2 regions of the Melaminivora sp. genome follow, and region 1 is predicted to be linked to the other one. Evidence: predicted binding sites of a transcription regulator. Region 1 holds the regulator's gene; the other holds the start of a gene.

The links. The regulator FNR, encoded in region 1, switches genes on or off when oxygen is low (the NO sensors DNR and NnrR bind a similar motif). The targets are predictions, from matches to a motif close to TTGATNNNNATCAA.
Region 2: the regulator FNR is predicted to act here: its motif matches at 3,910-3,923, upstream of cyoA (ubiquinol oxidase subunit II).

Annotation. Positions count from the first base shown of each region.
Region 1 covers NZ_DAMCAM010000033.1:9,266-16,387, reverse strand. The annotation lists gene RT051_RS08925 (leucyl aminopeptidase) at 1-64, shown strand, start outside; gene RT051_RS08920 (DNA polymerase III subunit chi) at 124-561, shown strand; gene RT051_RS08915 (hypothetical protein) at 558-896, shown strand; gene RT051_RS08910 (branched-chain amino acid ABC transporter substrate-binding protein) at 1,069-2,196, shown strand; gene fnr (fumarate/nitrate reduction transcriptional regulator Fnr) at 2,302-3,030, opposite strand; gene hemN (oxygen-independent coproporphyrinogen III oxidase) at 3,221-4,603, shown strand; gene RT051_RS08895 (sulfite exporter TauE/SafE family protein) at 4,607-5,332, shown strand; gene RT051_RS08890 (cell division protein ZapA) at 5,650-5,988, opposite strand; gene RT051_RS08885 (DUF904 domain-containing protein) at 5,985-6,215, opposite strand; cobalamin riboswitch at 6,253-6,500, shown strand; gene RT051_RS08880 (TonB-dependent receptor domain-containing protein) at 6,574-7,122, shown strand, end outside.
Region 2 covers NZ_DAMCAM010000027.1:21,160-28,281, reverse strand. The annotation lists gene RT051_RS07835 (sulfatase-like hydrolase/transferase) at 1-1,201, shown strand, start outside; gene RT051_RS07830 (formylglycine-generating enzyme family protein) at 1,119-2,315, shown strand; gene RT051_RS07825 (MFS transporter) at 2,389-3,720, opposite strand; gene cyoA (ubiquinol oxidase subunit II) at 4,058-5,008, shown strand; gene cyoB (cytochrome o ubiquinol oxidase subunit I) at 5,036-7,045, shown strand; gene cyoC (cytochrome o ubiquinol oxidase subunit III) at 7,038-7,122, shown strand, end outside.

The DNA.
Region 1 (7,122 bases):
GGCAGGGTCCAAGACCGCTCCCAAGTCCGCCCCCAAGGCCGCGCCCCGGGCGGCGAAAGGCTGAGGGGCTGCCATGCCCGTAGCGGGCCTGCCCACGCCGGCCCCCGGGCACCAGCCAGGCACATGACCGAGATCGCGTTCCACTTCAACGCACCGGATAGGTTCGGGCACATCTGCCGCGTGGTCCGCAAGGCGCTGCGCCAGGATGCCCGGATTGTCATCGCGGGAGACCGAAAGGCCTTGCTGCGCCTTGATCGCATGCTATGGTTTTTGGAGCCTTCCGACTTCGTCGCCCACTGTCTGGAAGACGCTGCCGCCGACGTCGTGGAAGCGTCGCCGGTGCTGCTCACCGAGACGCCACTCGCGTGCAGCCACCGGCAGGTGCTGATCAACGCGGGCGAGGGCGTGCCTGAGGGCTTTGCCGAGTTCGCCCGCGTGATCGAGGTGGTGCCGCAGGCCGACCCGCAGGAGCGTGCCCAGGCGCGCCAGCGCTGGCGCCAGTACCAGGCCGGCGGCTTTGCCATCGTGCGCCACGACCTGGTGGGCGGGGCGCGCGAATGACCCAGCCACCGCGCACGCCGCCGCGCTTCGTCCCCACCCTCACGGAGGTGGTGCATCTTCCGGCGGAGGACGGCGCGCCCGCGCCGGCCGCCCCCGCCACGGCGGCGCTGCAGCTGCCCGTGGCAGCCGACGGCCTGCAGGAGGACATGGTGCACCGCCTGATGCAGCGCGTGGACCTGGTCCTGGAGCACAGGCTCGCCGAGGCCATCGCCCTGGTCATCGAGGAGCAGACGCGCTCCATCGGCACGCGCCTGCGCGAGGAGGTCGAGACCGTGGTGCGCCAGTCCGTCTATGAAGCCGTGGCCGAGGAATTGACGAAAAACTGCCGCCCCTGAACCGGCGCTGGCCGGGCACTGAAACACGTTCCAAAGCGATGACAGGGTATATCCCGGTGTGGTATCGGCGTGATTTTCTCGTGTTCCCTAGTGTGGGCGGTTTTGAACTGCGATATGTTTCTGCGCGTTGTCACGCAACGCCACTTCCAGCAATGAAGGATCGGAGACATCTATGCAATTGAAGTTGAAACTGACCGTGGTGGCCGCCATTGCGGCCATCGCCGGCATGACCCACGCCCAAGAGGTGGTGAAAATCGGTCACGTGGCGCCCGTGTCCGGGGCCCAGGCGCACTACGGCAAGGACAACGAGAACGGCGCCCGCATGGCGATCGAGGAGCTCAACGCCCAGGGCGTGACCATCGGCGGCAAGAAGGTCAGGTTCGAGCTGCTGGCCGAGGATGACGCGGCCGACCCCAAGCAGGGCACGGCGGCGGCGCAGAAGCTGTGCGACGCCAAGGCCGCCGGCGTGGTGGGCCACCTCAATTCGGGCACCACGATTCCCGCGGCCAAGGTCTACAACGACTGCGGCATCCCGCACGTCACGGGCGCGGCCACCAACCCCAACCTGACCAAGCCCGGCTACAAGACCACGTTCCGCATCATCGCCAACGACAACGCCCTGGGCGCGGGGGTCGCGGCCTATGCCAGCGACACGCTCAAGCTCAAGACGGTGGCCGTGGTCGATGACCGCACGGCCTATGGCCAGGGTCTGGCCAACGTGTTCAAGCGGGTGGCGGCCGAGAAGGGCATGAAGGTGGTCGACGAGCAGTTCACCACCGACAAGGCCACCGACTTCATGGCCATCCTCACGGCCATCAAGGCCAAGAACCCGGACGCCATCTTCTTCGGCGGCATGGACCCGCAGGCCGGCCCCATGCTCCGGCAGATGGAGCAGCTCGGCATGGGCAACGTGAAGTATTTCGGTGGCGACGGCCTGTGCACGACCGAGATCGCCAAGCTGACCGCGGGCGCCAAGACCCTGTCGAACGTGGTGTGCGCCGAAGGCGGCGCGTCGCTGGCCAAGATGCCCGGCGGCATGGCCTGGAAGGCCAAGTACGACGCCAAGTACCCTGGCCAGTACCAGATCTACAGCCCCTACACCTACGACGCCACCATGCTGCTGGTCGACGCCATGAAGCGCGCCGGCTCGTGGGATCCGAAGGTTTACATCCCGGAGTTGCTCAAGTCCAGTTACAAGGGTGTGACGGCCAACATCGCCTTCGAGTCCAATGGCGAGATGAAGAACCCCGCGATCACGCTCTACCACTATCCCGACGGGAAGAAGACCCCCCTCAACTGAGCGGGAACGGCAGCCCCGGCGGCCAGCGCCGCCCGGGCTGCAAACGCAAAAAAAGGCAATGCGCAGGCATTGCCTTTTTGCGTTCCGGGCAGCGCCGGCCGAGGGTCAGTGGCAGGCCTGCTGGCTGTTGACGATGCGCTTGAGGGCGTTGGTGTCGATGATGCGCACGTGGCGCTGCTTGACTTCGACGATGCCTTCCTCGACGAATTTCGAGAAAGTGCGACTCACCGTTTCAAGCTTCAGGCCCAGGTAGCTGCCGATCTCCTCGCGCGTCATGCGCAGGACCAGCTCCGACTGCGAAAAACCACGCGCGTGCAGGCGCTGTACCAGGTTCAGCAGGAAAGCCGCCAGCCGCTCTTCGGCACGCATGCTGCCCAGCAGCAGCATGACGCCGTGCTCGCGCACGATTTCGCGGCTCATGATCTTGTGCACATGCGTCTGCAGGGCGTTGATCTCGCGCGAGAGCTCCTCGACCCGGTCGAAGGGCATGACGCAGACCTCCGCGTCCTCCAGCGCCACCGCGTCGCAGGTATGGTGGTCGTTGACGATGCCGTCCAGGCCGATGATCTCCCCGGCCATCTGGAATCCCGTCACCTGGTCGCGCCCGTCCTCGGTGGCCACGCAGGTCTTGAAGAAGCCCGTGCGGATGGCGTAGAGCGAGGTGAAAGGGTCGCCATTGCGAAACAGGTTGCCGCCGCGCTTGACCTTGCGCCGAACGGCGACGATCTCGTCCAGGCGCTTGAGCTGCTGCTCGTCCAGGCCCACCGGCATGCACAGCTCGCGCAGGTTGCAGTTGGAGCAAGCAACCTTGATGGCTTGAAGGTTGGGAGACATGGGTACCCTGGTCATGGCGCTAGCTTACATCCGAACGCTGCAAGGCCTGCGAAAGTCGCAGGCACGCGCACGTGCTTTGATCCAGGGCGAATTGTCATTTCGCAGACATTGGGTCCTCTTGATCGAAATCAAGGACGCTCGGGCGCCAGCTGGGGCACAGTGCCCGACTCACCCTGAGGAATTACCCCCTATGACCGTTGTCACCACCGAACTGCTGCGACGCTTCGACGTTCCAGGGCCACGCTATACCTCCTACCCCACGGCGGATCGTTTCGTGGAAGCCTTCGGCGAAGAGGAATACGTGCTGGCCCTGCAGCAGCGCCGGGTGGGATCGGTGGGCAAAGCGATGCCGCTGTCGCTGTACGTCCACATTCCGTTCTGCCAATCCCTCTGCTATTACTGCGCGTGCAACAAGATCATCACGCGCCACCCCGAGCGCGCCGAGGTCTATCTGCGCTACCTGAGCCGCGAGATCGACCTGCATACCGCGCACTGCGGCGTGGGACAGCAGGTGAGCCAGCTGCATTTCGGCGGCGGCACGCCCACGTTCCTGTCCGACGAAGGCCTGCGCGAGCTGATGGCCATGCTCAAGCGCAGCTTCACGCTGGTGCCGGGCGGCGAATACTCCATCGAGGTCGATCCGCGCACCGTGGACGAGTCGCGCCTGGCCCTGCTGGCCGAGCTCGGCTTCAACCGCCTGAGCTTCGGCGTGCAGGACTTCGACCCCGAAGTGCAGAAGGCAGTGCACCGCGTGCAGCCGGCCGAGCAGGTGTTCTCCCTCATCGAGAGCTCGCGCCGCCTGGGGTTCGAGTCCGTGAACGTGGACCTGATCTACGGCCTGCCCCGGCAGACGCCCGAATCATTCGAGCGCACGCTGGGGCAGGTCTCCGAGCTGCGGCCGGATCGCATCGCGCTCTACGCCTACGCCCACCTGCCCGAGCGCTTCAAGGCGCAGCGGCGCATCATCACGGCCGAGCTGCCCATGGCCTCGGCCAAGCTTTCCATGCTGGCGCAGGCCCTGGAGGTGTTCGAGGGCGCGGGCTATGTCTATGTGGGCATGGACCACTTCGCCCTGCCGCAGGACTCGCTGGCGGTGGCCAAGCGCCAGGGCCGGCTGCACCGCAACTTCCAGGGCTACAGCACCCAGCCGGACTGCGACCTGATCGGCCTGGGGGTGTCGGCCATCGGCCGCATCGGCGCCACGTACAGCCAGAACGTCAAGACGCTGGACGAGTACTACGATGCCATCAACCAGGGGCGCCTCCCTATCGCGCGTGGCCTGGCGCTGACGAAGGACGACCTGGTGCGCCGCTCGGTCATCATGGCGCTGATGTGCCAGGGCGAAGTGCTGTTCGAGCCCATGGAGGCCGCCTGGCTGATCGACTTTCGCAGCTATTTCGAGCCCGAACTGCAGCAACTCGAGGAGATGGCCGGGCAGGGCCTGGTCAAGCTGGCCGACGACGGCGTGCAGGTCACCGAGCTGGGCTGGTACTTCGTGCGCGGCGTCGCCATGGCGTTCGATAAATATCTGCAGGCCAACCGGAACCGCGCGCGCTTCTCCCGGATCATCTGATCCATGTTCCTCACGCTTGCGTCCACCGTCTTCCTGATGGGCCTGGTGGGTGGTACGCACTGCCTTGCCATGTGCGCCGGGCCCTGCGGCGCAGTGATAGGGGCAGGGGGACGCCCTGCCGCCCCGGGCGAACCTCAGGTGATCCACTGGCTGCCGCGCCGCCCGGTGCTGGGCCGCACGCTGGCCTTCCACGTCGGGCGCCTGGCGGGCTATGGCACCGCCGGTGGTGCCGCAGCCTTCGCCATGGACCAGCTGGCCTGGCTGGGCCAGCACAGCAGCGCACTGCGGCCGCTGTGGACCATGACGCATGTGCTCATCATCGCCTGGGGCCTCATGATGCTGCTGCAGGCACGCCAGCCCGCCTGGATAGAGAGCGCCGGCCGCACCGTGTGGGCGCGCGTGCAGCCCCTGGTGGCACGCCCGGGCGGACTGTTTTTCACCGGCATGGCCTGGGCATTGCTGCCCTGCGGGCTGCTTTACACCGCGCTGCTCACCGCTGCCCTGAGCGGCAGCGTGGCGCGTGGCGCGGCCAGCATGGTGCTGTTTGGCATCGGCAGCGGCCTGTGGCTGGTGGCGGGCCCCGCGGCCTGGCAATGGCTGCGGCAGCGGCTCAACCGGATGCAGCAGGCCAGCGGCTCGCGTGCCGCAGGCGCCGTGCTGTGCGTGCTCGGCGGCTGGGCGCTGTGGATGGATGTGATGCACGGCCAGCCCGCGCCCTGGTGCGCCTGAGCGCCTGCCCCGGGGCGGGCGGTGACAGCTGGGGGAAGAGGGGAGAGGGGGGTAGGCGGAGGGCGGGGAGCCCCGGCTTCGCTCGAAAGAAGGTGTCTGCAAATGCCACCGGACCGGCATCCTGAACCGGGGGTTCAGGTGGGCGAGGGCAACCTGACATTGGGTTCATCTGACGCGAGATGATCACGCCTGCCAGGCGATGTACCAAGCCCGGGCTCCAAGAGCATTGGTTCAAGGAAATATAAAGCCCGGCAGCATCGCAGACAGGTGCATTGTAGGCGCGTTGCGCGCCCCGCGAACACCCCGTTCGCCAATGCTTACAACCCCGGCGCGTCCCCAGCGGCGAGGGCCTGGTCCAGCCGGTCGAGCAGGGCGGCGAGGCGCTCGTCCTGCAGGTGTGGCGGCTCTTGCGGGGGCTGCGCGGCCGGGTGTGCGGACGCCTCCTGCTGGGCGGCCTCGCGGTCGGCCAGGTCGAAGGCCAGGTTGAGCGCCGCCAGCACGGCGATGCGGTCGCGGGCGCGCACCTTGCCCGCATCGCGGATGCGCGTCATGGCCGTGTCCACGCGCTCCACCGCGGCCATCAGGCGCGGCTCCTGGCCTTCGGCGCAGCCCAGCAGGTAGCTCTGCTGCAGGATCTGGACTTCGAGCTGTTTCATGGCGTGGCGTCGGAGGCGGCGGGCGCCGCGTTGGCGGGAAGACGGTCCAGCAGCGCATCCACGCGGGCGCGGGCGGCCTGCAGGCGCGAACGCAGCGAGTCGCGCTCCTCGGTGAGGGCGGCGACCTGCTGCTCCAGCAGGGCCTTGTCCTGCCGCAGTTGCGCGTGCTGCTGGAGCAGGCGCTCCACGCGCTCGGCGATCTGGTCGATGGGGGAAGGCTGGGGCATAGGGCGGCAATTGTAGGGACCGTGCGGCCGGCGCGCATAAAATCCGCCGCTTGTTGGTGCTCGCGTCATGGTTCGCATGCCGCAGTTCAACGGGAAGCAGGGAGGGGCCGTCCGCCATGGACCGGGCCCCGGGCCTGCGCTGCCCCCGCAACGGTCAGCGAACGAGCCGCGTGTCGGCTCACCTGTCACCAGTCAGCCACTGGGCGCCTTGAACAAGCGCCTGGGAAGGTGGTGTGCAGGATGTCTTCGCCAGCCCGGATACCGGCCAACAAGGAGGCTTTGCGCCACTGGGCGCACGGCCATGTCACCCAATGCTGGCGGGGAGGCTGGCGCGGGTTTGTTTGCTTGCATTTTCTCCATGTCGAATTTCCTGTTCTGCTCCCGCGCGGCTGCCGATGGCCGCGCGTATCTGCGCCTGAGCGCTCTGGCCCTGGCGGCGCTGGCCGCTTGCGGGGCCCATGCCCAGACGGGGGGCACCCTGCTTGCGCAGAACCTGCGCGCCCCGGACCTGGACGAGGTCGTAGTCACCGCCACCCGCACGGCCCAGCCGCTGACCGACGTGCTGGCCGATGTGTCCATCGTGGACCGCGAGACCATCGAGCAAAGCGGCGCCACCGGCCTGGCCGACGTGCTGGCGCGCTTGCCCGGCGTCGAGATGACGCGCAATGGCGGCCCCGGCACGGCCACCAGTGTCTTCCTGCGCGGCGCCGAGACGCGCTTCACCGCCGTCTATGTCGATGGCGTGCGCGTGGATTCCCAGGCCGGCAGCGGCGACCCGTCGTGGGAGGCCATTCCGCTGTCGCAGATCGAACGCATCGAGGTGCTGCGCGGTCCGGCCGCGGCCATCTACGGCTCGGACGCCGTGGCCGGGGTGATCCAGATCTTCACGAAAAAAGGCGAGGCGGGT
Region 2 (7,122 bases), on a different contig from region 1:
GCAGACCAGCCCGCGCCTGTCGGGCAACGTGCTGGACTGCGCCAGCCCCGTGACCGGGCGGCTGATCCAGAACCAGATGACCGAGGCCATGGACAGCGAGTTCGGCCGCCTGCTGGTCGAGACCGGCCTGGCCAGGCGCGGCGCGGACGGCAGCCTGGCCTACGACCCGCGCGCGAGCAACACCGTCATCGTCATCGTGGGCGACAACGGCTCGCTGGGCTTTGCCGTGAAGCCGCCCTTCAGCCTGACGCTGGCCAAGGGTACGTCCTACCAGACGGGGGTGTGGGTACCGCTGATCGTTGCCGGGCCGCAGGTGGCCGCGCCCGGGCGCGCGGTGGAGCACATGGTCAACAGCGTGGACCTGTTCCAGCTCTTCGGCGAGCTGGCCGGCATCGACGTGCACCAGGCGGTGCCGCGCACGGTGGATTCGGTGGGCCTGCTGCCCTACCTGAGCACGCCCGGGCAGGCCAGCCTGCGCAGCGTCAACTTCACGCAGTCGGGCGTCAACATCCAGGCCAACGGCGCGCGCAACGGCCCCTGCGTCATGAGCCGCACCTCCACCCAGGCCGGCAGCTGCACGCAGATCCCCACCGCCAAGAGCGTGTGCGAGGACAATTCCGGCGTGTGGTGGGGGCCGGGCCACACCGACCCGTCCGTCATTGACCCGGGCGGCGCCGGCCACGCGCAGTGCTGGGAGGTCAACCGCGCCATTGCCGCCGCGGGGGCCGCGCCCGGCCCCGTGCTGGTGCTGCCCGAGCGCACCCTGGCCCTTCGCGACGAGCACTACAAGCTGGTGCGCAACACCACGCTGAACCACGACCCGGCCACCGGCGGCAGCCGCGAGGATGTGGTCACCGAGTTCTACGAGATCGACCAGGCGCCCGGCAACCCCAGGCTGGAGGACCCGGCCAGCAACGACCTGCTGCGCGGCCCGCTCAGCACCGGGCAGCAGGCCGCCTACGCCGCGCTCAGCGCCCGGCTGGACGAGCTGCTGGGGTCCGAGCCCGACTGCCCGGGCGACGGCAACCGGGACGGCGTGGTGGACGCGCAGGACCTGGCCCACTGGCAGCGCATCGCACGCGACTGGGGCCTGTCCAGCGTCTATGACTTCTTCTTCGATGGCCGCACCGATGCCGCGGACCGGCAGGTCATCGAGCGCCACCTGGGCACGGTCTGCACGAGGCGCCCGGGTGTCTACTGAACCCGCGCGACCGCTGCGCCGACGCTGGCTGCTGGGTGGCGGCGCCGCGCTCGCGGCCGTCGCCGGTCTGGGCGGCTGGCAGGCCCTGGCACGGCGCGCGCCTGCGCGTCCGGCGCCTCCCGCCATCGTGCTGGGCGACGGCGTGCGTGGCCCGCTGGGCATGGCCTGGGTGCCGGGCGGCACCTTCCTGATGGGCAGCGACCACGCCCTGGCCCAGGCCAACGAGGGCCCTGCGCACCCGGTGCGCGTCGGGGGCTTCTGGATGGACACGACGCATGTCACCAACGACCAATTTGCCGAGTTCGTGCGCCAGACGGGCCATGTGACCACCGCCGAGCGCAGGCCCGACTGGGAGACCATCCGCGTGCAGCTGCCGCCCGGCACACCGCGCCCGCCCGAGGACGTGCTGGTGCCCGGCGCCATGGTCTTCGTGGGCACCAGCGCGCCGGTGCGGCTGGATGATTACGCCCAGTGGTGGCGCTACGTGCCGGGCGCCGACTGGCGGCACCCCCAGGGTCCGGGCAGCTCCATCGAGGGCCGGGGCGACCACCCGGTGGTGCAGGTCAGCCACGACGACGCGCTGGCCTATGCCCGCTGGGCCGGCAAGCGCCTGCCGACCGAAGCCGAGTGGGAGTTCGCCGCGCGCGGCGGCCTGGAGCAGGCCACCTACAGCTGGGGTGACGAGGCCCGGCCCGGCGGCGCCCTGCTGGCCAACTACTGGGACGCGCGGGCCCAGCCCTTTCCGGTGGTCAGCGCCCAGGCGGGCGGCGCGGCCGGCACCGTGGCTGCGGGCAGCTTTCCGGCCAACGGCTACGGTCTGCACGATATGACCGGCAACGCCTGGCAGTGGGTGGCCGACTGGTATCGCGCCGACGAGTTCACGCGCCAGGCTCGGGGCGCGCGCGGCCCGGTAGACAACCCGCGCGGCCCGGCGCAATCCTTCGACCCCAGCGAGCCGGGCGTGCCCGCCGACGCGCCCCGGCGCGTCATCCGCGGCGGCTCCTTCCTGTGCAACGAGGATTACTGCCTGTCCTACCGCCCCAGCGCCCGGCGCGGCAGCGACCCGCACAGCCCGATGTCGCACGTGGGCTTCCGGCTGGTGCAGGGCGGCTGAGGCAAGTCTTGGGTGAAATGGGCCTCAAGCCCTTGCCCTGCAAGGGCTTACAGCTATCTTTTGAGTAGCATTATCAGCTGCGCTGCTCGATCAGCCGGTTGATGCGCAGCGCCGCCAGCGTGCACACCACGCCCGACAGCAGGTACAGCGTCACCGCCCCCAGGCCGAAGCGCGCCGACAGGCCCAGGGCCACCAGCGGTGCGAAGGCCGCGCCCAGCAGCCACGCCAGGTCGGCCGATAGTGCGGCGCCGGTGTAGCGGTAATGTGGCGAGAAGTTGGCCGTGACGGTGCCCGAGGCCTGTCCGTACGACAGCCCCAGCAGCACGAAACCCAGCAGCAGGAAGGTGTTGCTGCCGGCCACGCCGCCGCCCAGCAGCCAGGGCGTGGCCAGGCTGAACAGGCCGATCAGCACGGCCATGCCGGCCAGCAGGTTGCGCCGCCCCACCCGGTCGGCCAGTCGGCCCGACAGCATGATGGCCAGCGCAGCGAGAAACGCGCCCACGATCTGCACCCCCAGCACCTCGGTCATGCTGCGCTCGGAGCGCAGCGAGATCCAGGACAGCGGAAAGATCGTCACCAGGTGGAACAGTGCAAAGCTGGCCAGTGCGGCAAAGGCGCCCAGAAAAACGTTGCCGCCCTCGTCGCGCACCAGCTGCGCCACGGGCATGGGTTCGAGCTCTTTTTCCTCCAGCAGCTCGGCATACGACTGCCCCACAACCAGGCGCAGGCGCGCGAACAGGGCCACCACGTTGATGGCGAACGCCACACAGAACGGGTAGCGCCAGCCCCAGGCGAGGAACTCCTCCTGCGTCAGGTGGCTGTAGATGTAGGCAAAGAGCGCCGCCGCCAGGGCAAAACCCGCGGGCGCGCCCAGCTGGCCCACCATGGCGTACCAGCCGCGGCGCTCGCGCGGGGCGGCCAGGGCCAGCAGCGACGGCAGGCCGTCCCAGGAGCCGCCCAGCGCCACGCCCTGGCCGATGCGCAGGGCCACCAGCACGGCGATGGCGGCGGCGCCCATGGACTCATAGCCCGGCATCAGCGCCATGCCCACGGTGGAGCTGCCCAGCAGGAACAGCGCCAGCGTCAGCTTGGTGCCGCGCCCCCAGCGCCGCTGCACCGCCATCGACAGGGCCGTGCCGACGGGCCGGGCGATGAAGGCCAGCGTGAAGATGCCGAAGGCCGCCAGCGTGCCGGCCAGCGGCGAGAGAAACGGGAACATCAGCTGCGGGAACACCAGCACACAAGCGATGCCGAAGACGAAGAAGTCGAAATACTCCGAGGACCGGCCGATGATCACGCCCACGGCGATCTCGCCCGGGGTGGCCTCCTCGTGGGTGTTCGCGTGCGAGAGCGAGGCCTCGCCCTCGTGCCCGTACACGGGCAGCGCCATGGAACCGCTGGTCATTGACATTGCTCCTTTGTTGCCTGGCTGCAGCTGCAGCGGGTGCCGGCCGGCTTGACCGGGCTCAAGTCCGTTTCGTTCTACACCCAAGCAGGCCGGGCCACAAGGGTGCTTGTTCGACAGCTTGCGCACGGCCGCGCCTTGCTTTGTGTCAGACATGGGCGTTTTTCCGCTGGACGGACGGCAGATCGCTTGATCCAGGACAAAATGTCCCATAGCCTTGCGCGCTAGGCGTATTACATTCAAGGCCGTCCAGTAATCCGCGTTTTCCCGGGGATGCGCAGGCATGCTGTGCGTGTCGCTCGCGCCTTCCAGGAAAGCGTATCTGCCCACCCACAAGATGCCGAAGACCTCTCACTCCCGAGGGCTGGCCTGGCCGGCCGCGGCTGCCTGCGCGGCAGCCCTGGCCGGCTGCAGCAAGGCCGTCGTCCTCAACCCGGCCGGCGACGTGGCCGCCCAGCAGGGCAACCTCGTCGTCACCGCCACCCTGCTGATGCTGATCGTCATCGTGCCGGTCATCATCGCCACGCTGGTGTTCGCCTGGAAATACCGCCAGGGCAACAAGGACGCCGCCTACGAGCCCGACTGGCACCACTCCACGACGCTGGAGCTGGTCATCTGGACCGTGCCGCTGATGATCATCATCGCGCTGGGCGCCATCACCTGGATCGCCACGCACAAGCTCGACCCCTACCGGCCGCTGGACCGCATCGACGACGCCCGCGCCCTGCCCGCGGACGTGCGCCCGCTGGAGGTGCAGGTGGTGGCCATGGACTGGAAGTGGCTGTTCCTCTACCCCGAGCAGGGCATCGCCACCGTCAACGAGCTGGCGGCGCCGGTGGACCGGCCGATCCACTTCAAGCTCACGGCCACGTCCACCATGAACGCCTTCTACGTGCCCGACCTGGCCGGGATGATCTACGCCATGCCCGGCATGCAGACCGAGTTGAACGCCATCATCAACCAGCCCGGCGAATTCAAGGGCCTGGCTTCGCATTACAGCGGCCCGGGCTTCTCGGGCATGACGTTCAAGTTCCACGGCCTGCCCGAGGGCGACTTCGAGCAGTGGGTGCAAAAGGCCCGCCAGGAAGGCCGCACCCTGGACCAGGGCAGCTACCTGCAGCTGGCCAAACCCAGCGAGCGCGACCCGGTGCAGCGCTTTGCCAGCGTGCAGGACGGCCTGTACGACCGCGTCCTCAACCGCTGCGTGGAAGACGGCCAGACGTGCATGCACGAGACCATGATGGCCAAGGGCGCACGCGCCACCACGCCCCAGGCCGGCAGCCAATGACAGCCGCGCGTCGCAAGAGAAGAACCTATGTCTCCTGAACAACTGACTCCCAACCACTGGCTGCTGGGCCGCCTGACCTGGCAGTCCGTCCCCATGGCGCACGAGCCCATCCTGCTGTGGACCTTCATCGCCGTGGTGCTGGGCGGCCTGGTGGTGCTGGGCGGCATCACCCGCTATCGCCTGTGGGGCCCGCTGTGGCGCGACTGGATCTGCTCCATCGACCACAAGAAAATCGGCATCATGTACATGATCCTGGGCCTGGTCATGCTGCTGCGCGGGTTTTCCGACGCCATCATGATGCGCCTGCACCAGGCCATGGCCGTGGGCGAGAACCTGGGCTACCTGCCGCCGCACCACTACGACCAGATCTTCACGGCCCACGGCGTGATCATGATCTTTTTCGTGGCCATGCCGTTCGTCACCGGGCTGATGAACTACCTGGTGCCGCTGCAGATCGGCGCGCGCGACGTCTCGTTCCCGTTCCTGAACAACTTCAGCTTCTGGATGACCACGGGCGGGGCCATCCTGACCATGGTGTCGCTGTTCCTGGGCGAGTTCTCCACTTCCGGGTGGCTCGCGCTGTCCAACCTCGGCGCGCAGGACCCGGGCGTGGGGCTGGACTACTACATCTGGGGCCTGCAGGTGGCGGGGGTGGGCACGACGCTGTCGGGCATCAACCTGATCGTGACCATCATCAAGATGCGCGCGCCGGGCATGAAGCTCATGAAGATGCCCATCTTCACCTGGACCGCGCTGTGCACCAACGCGCTGATCGTCGCCACCTTCCCCATTCTGACGGCAGCGCTCGTGCTGATGACGCTGGACCGGTACCTGGGCACGCACTTCTTCACGAACGACCTGGGGGGCAACTCCATGCTGTACGTGAACCTGATCTGGATCTGGGGCCACCCCGAGGTCTACATCCTGGTGCTGCCGGCGTTCGGCGTGTACTCCGAGATCGTGCCCACCTTCACGCGCAAGCGCCTGTTCGGCTACACCTCGATGGTGTACGCCACGGTGGTCATCACCATCCTGTCGTACCTGGTGTGGCTGCACCACTTCTTCACCATGGGCTCGGGCGCGACGGTGAACACCTTCTTCGGCATCACGACGATGATCATCTCGATCCCGACGGGCGCCAAGATCTTCAACTGGCTGTTCACCATGTACAAGGGCCGCATCCGCTTCACGGTGCCCATGCTGTGGACCATCGGCTTCATGTGCACCTTCGCCATCGGCGGCATGACGGGCGTGCTGCTGGCCGTGCCGCCGGCGGACTTCGTGCTGCACAACTCGCTGTTCCTGGTGGCGCACTTCCACAACGTGATCATCGGTGGTGTGGTGTTCGCGGTGTTTGCCGGCATCCATTACTGGTTCCCCAAGGCCTTCGGCTACCGGCTGGTCGAATCGTGGGGCCGGGCCACCTTCTGGTTCTGGCTGGTGGGCTTCTGGGTGGCCTTCACGCCGCCCTACATCCTGGGCCTGATGGGCGTGACGCGCCGCGTGAGCCATTTCGAGGACCCCACCGTGCGGCCCTTCTTCATCGTCGCCGCCTTTGGCGCCGTGCTGATCGCCGCGGGCATCGCGTCCTTCCTGATGCAGCTGTACGTGAGCTTCCGCCGCAGGGATGAGCTGCGCGACCTGACGGGCGACCCCTGGGACGCGCGCACGCTGGAGTGGGCCACCTCCTCGCCGCCGCCGCAATACAACTTCGCCTTCACCCCCGTGGCGTATGAGATCGACGCCTGGTGGGACATGAAGAAGCACGGCTACCAGCGCCCCCTGAGCGGCTTCGCCCCCATCCACATGCCGGCCAACACGGCGGCGGGCTTCGTCATCGCCATGCTCTGCACGCTGCTGGGCTTCGCCATGATCTGGCACATGTGGCCGCTGGCGATCGGCTCGTTCGCCGCCATCGTGCTGGCGACCATCGTGCACACCTTCAACTACCAGCGCGACTACTGGATCCCGGCCGCCGATGTGGCCGCGGTCGAAGCAATGCGCACCCAGCAACTCGCTGCCGCAGCCCATGCCTGACACCACCCTCACTTCGCCCCACCCCGGCGGCGCTCTGGCCACCGCCGGCGCGCGCCAGTACCACCTGGCCCACGACC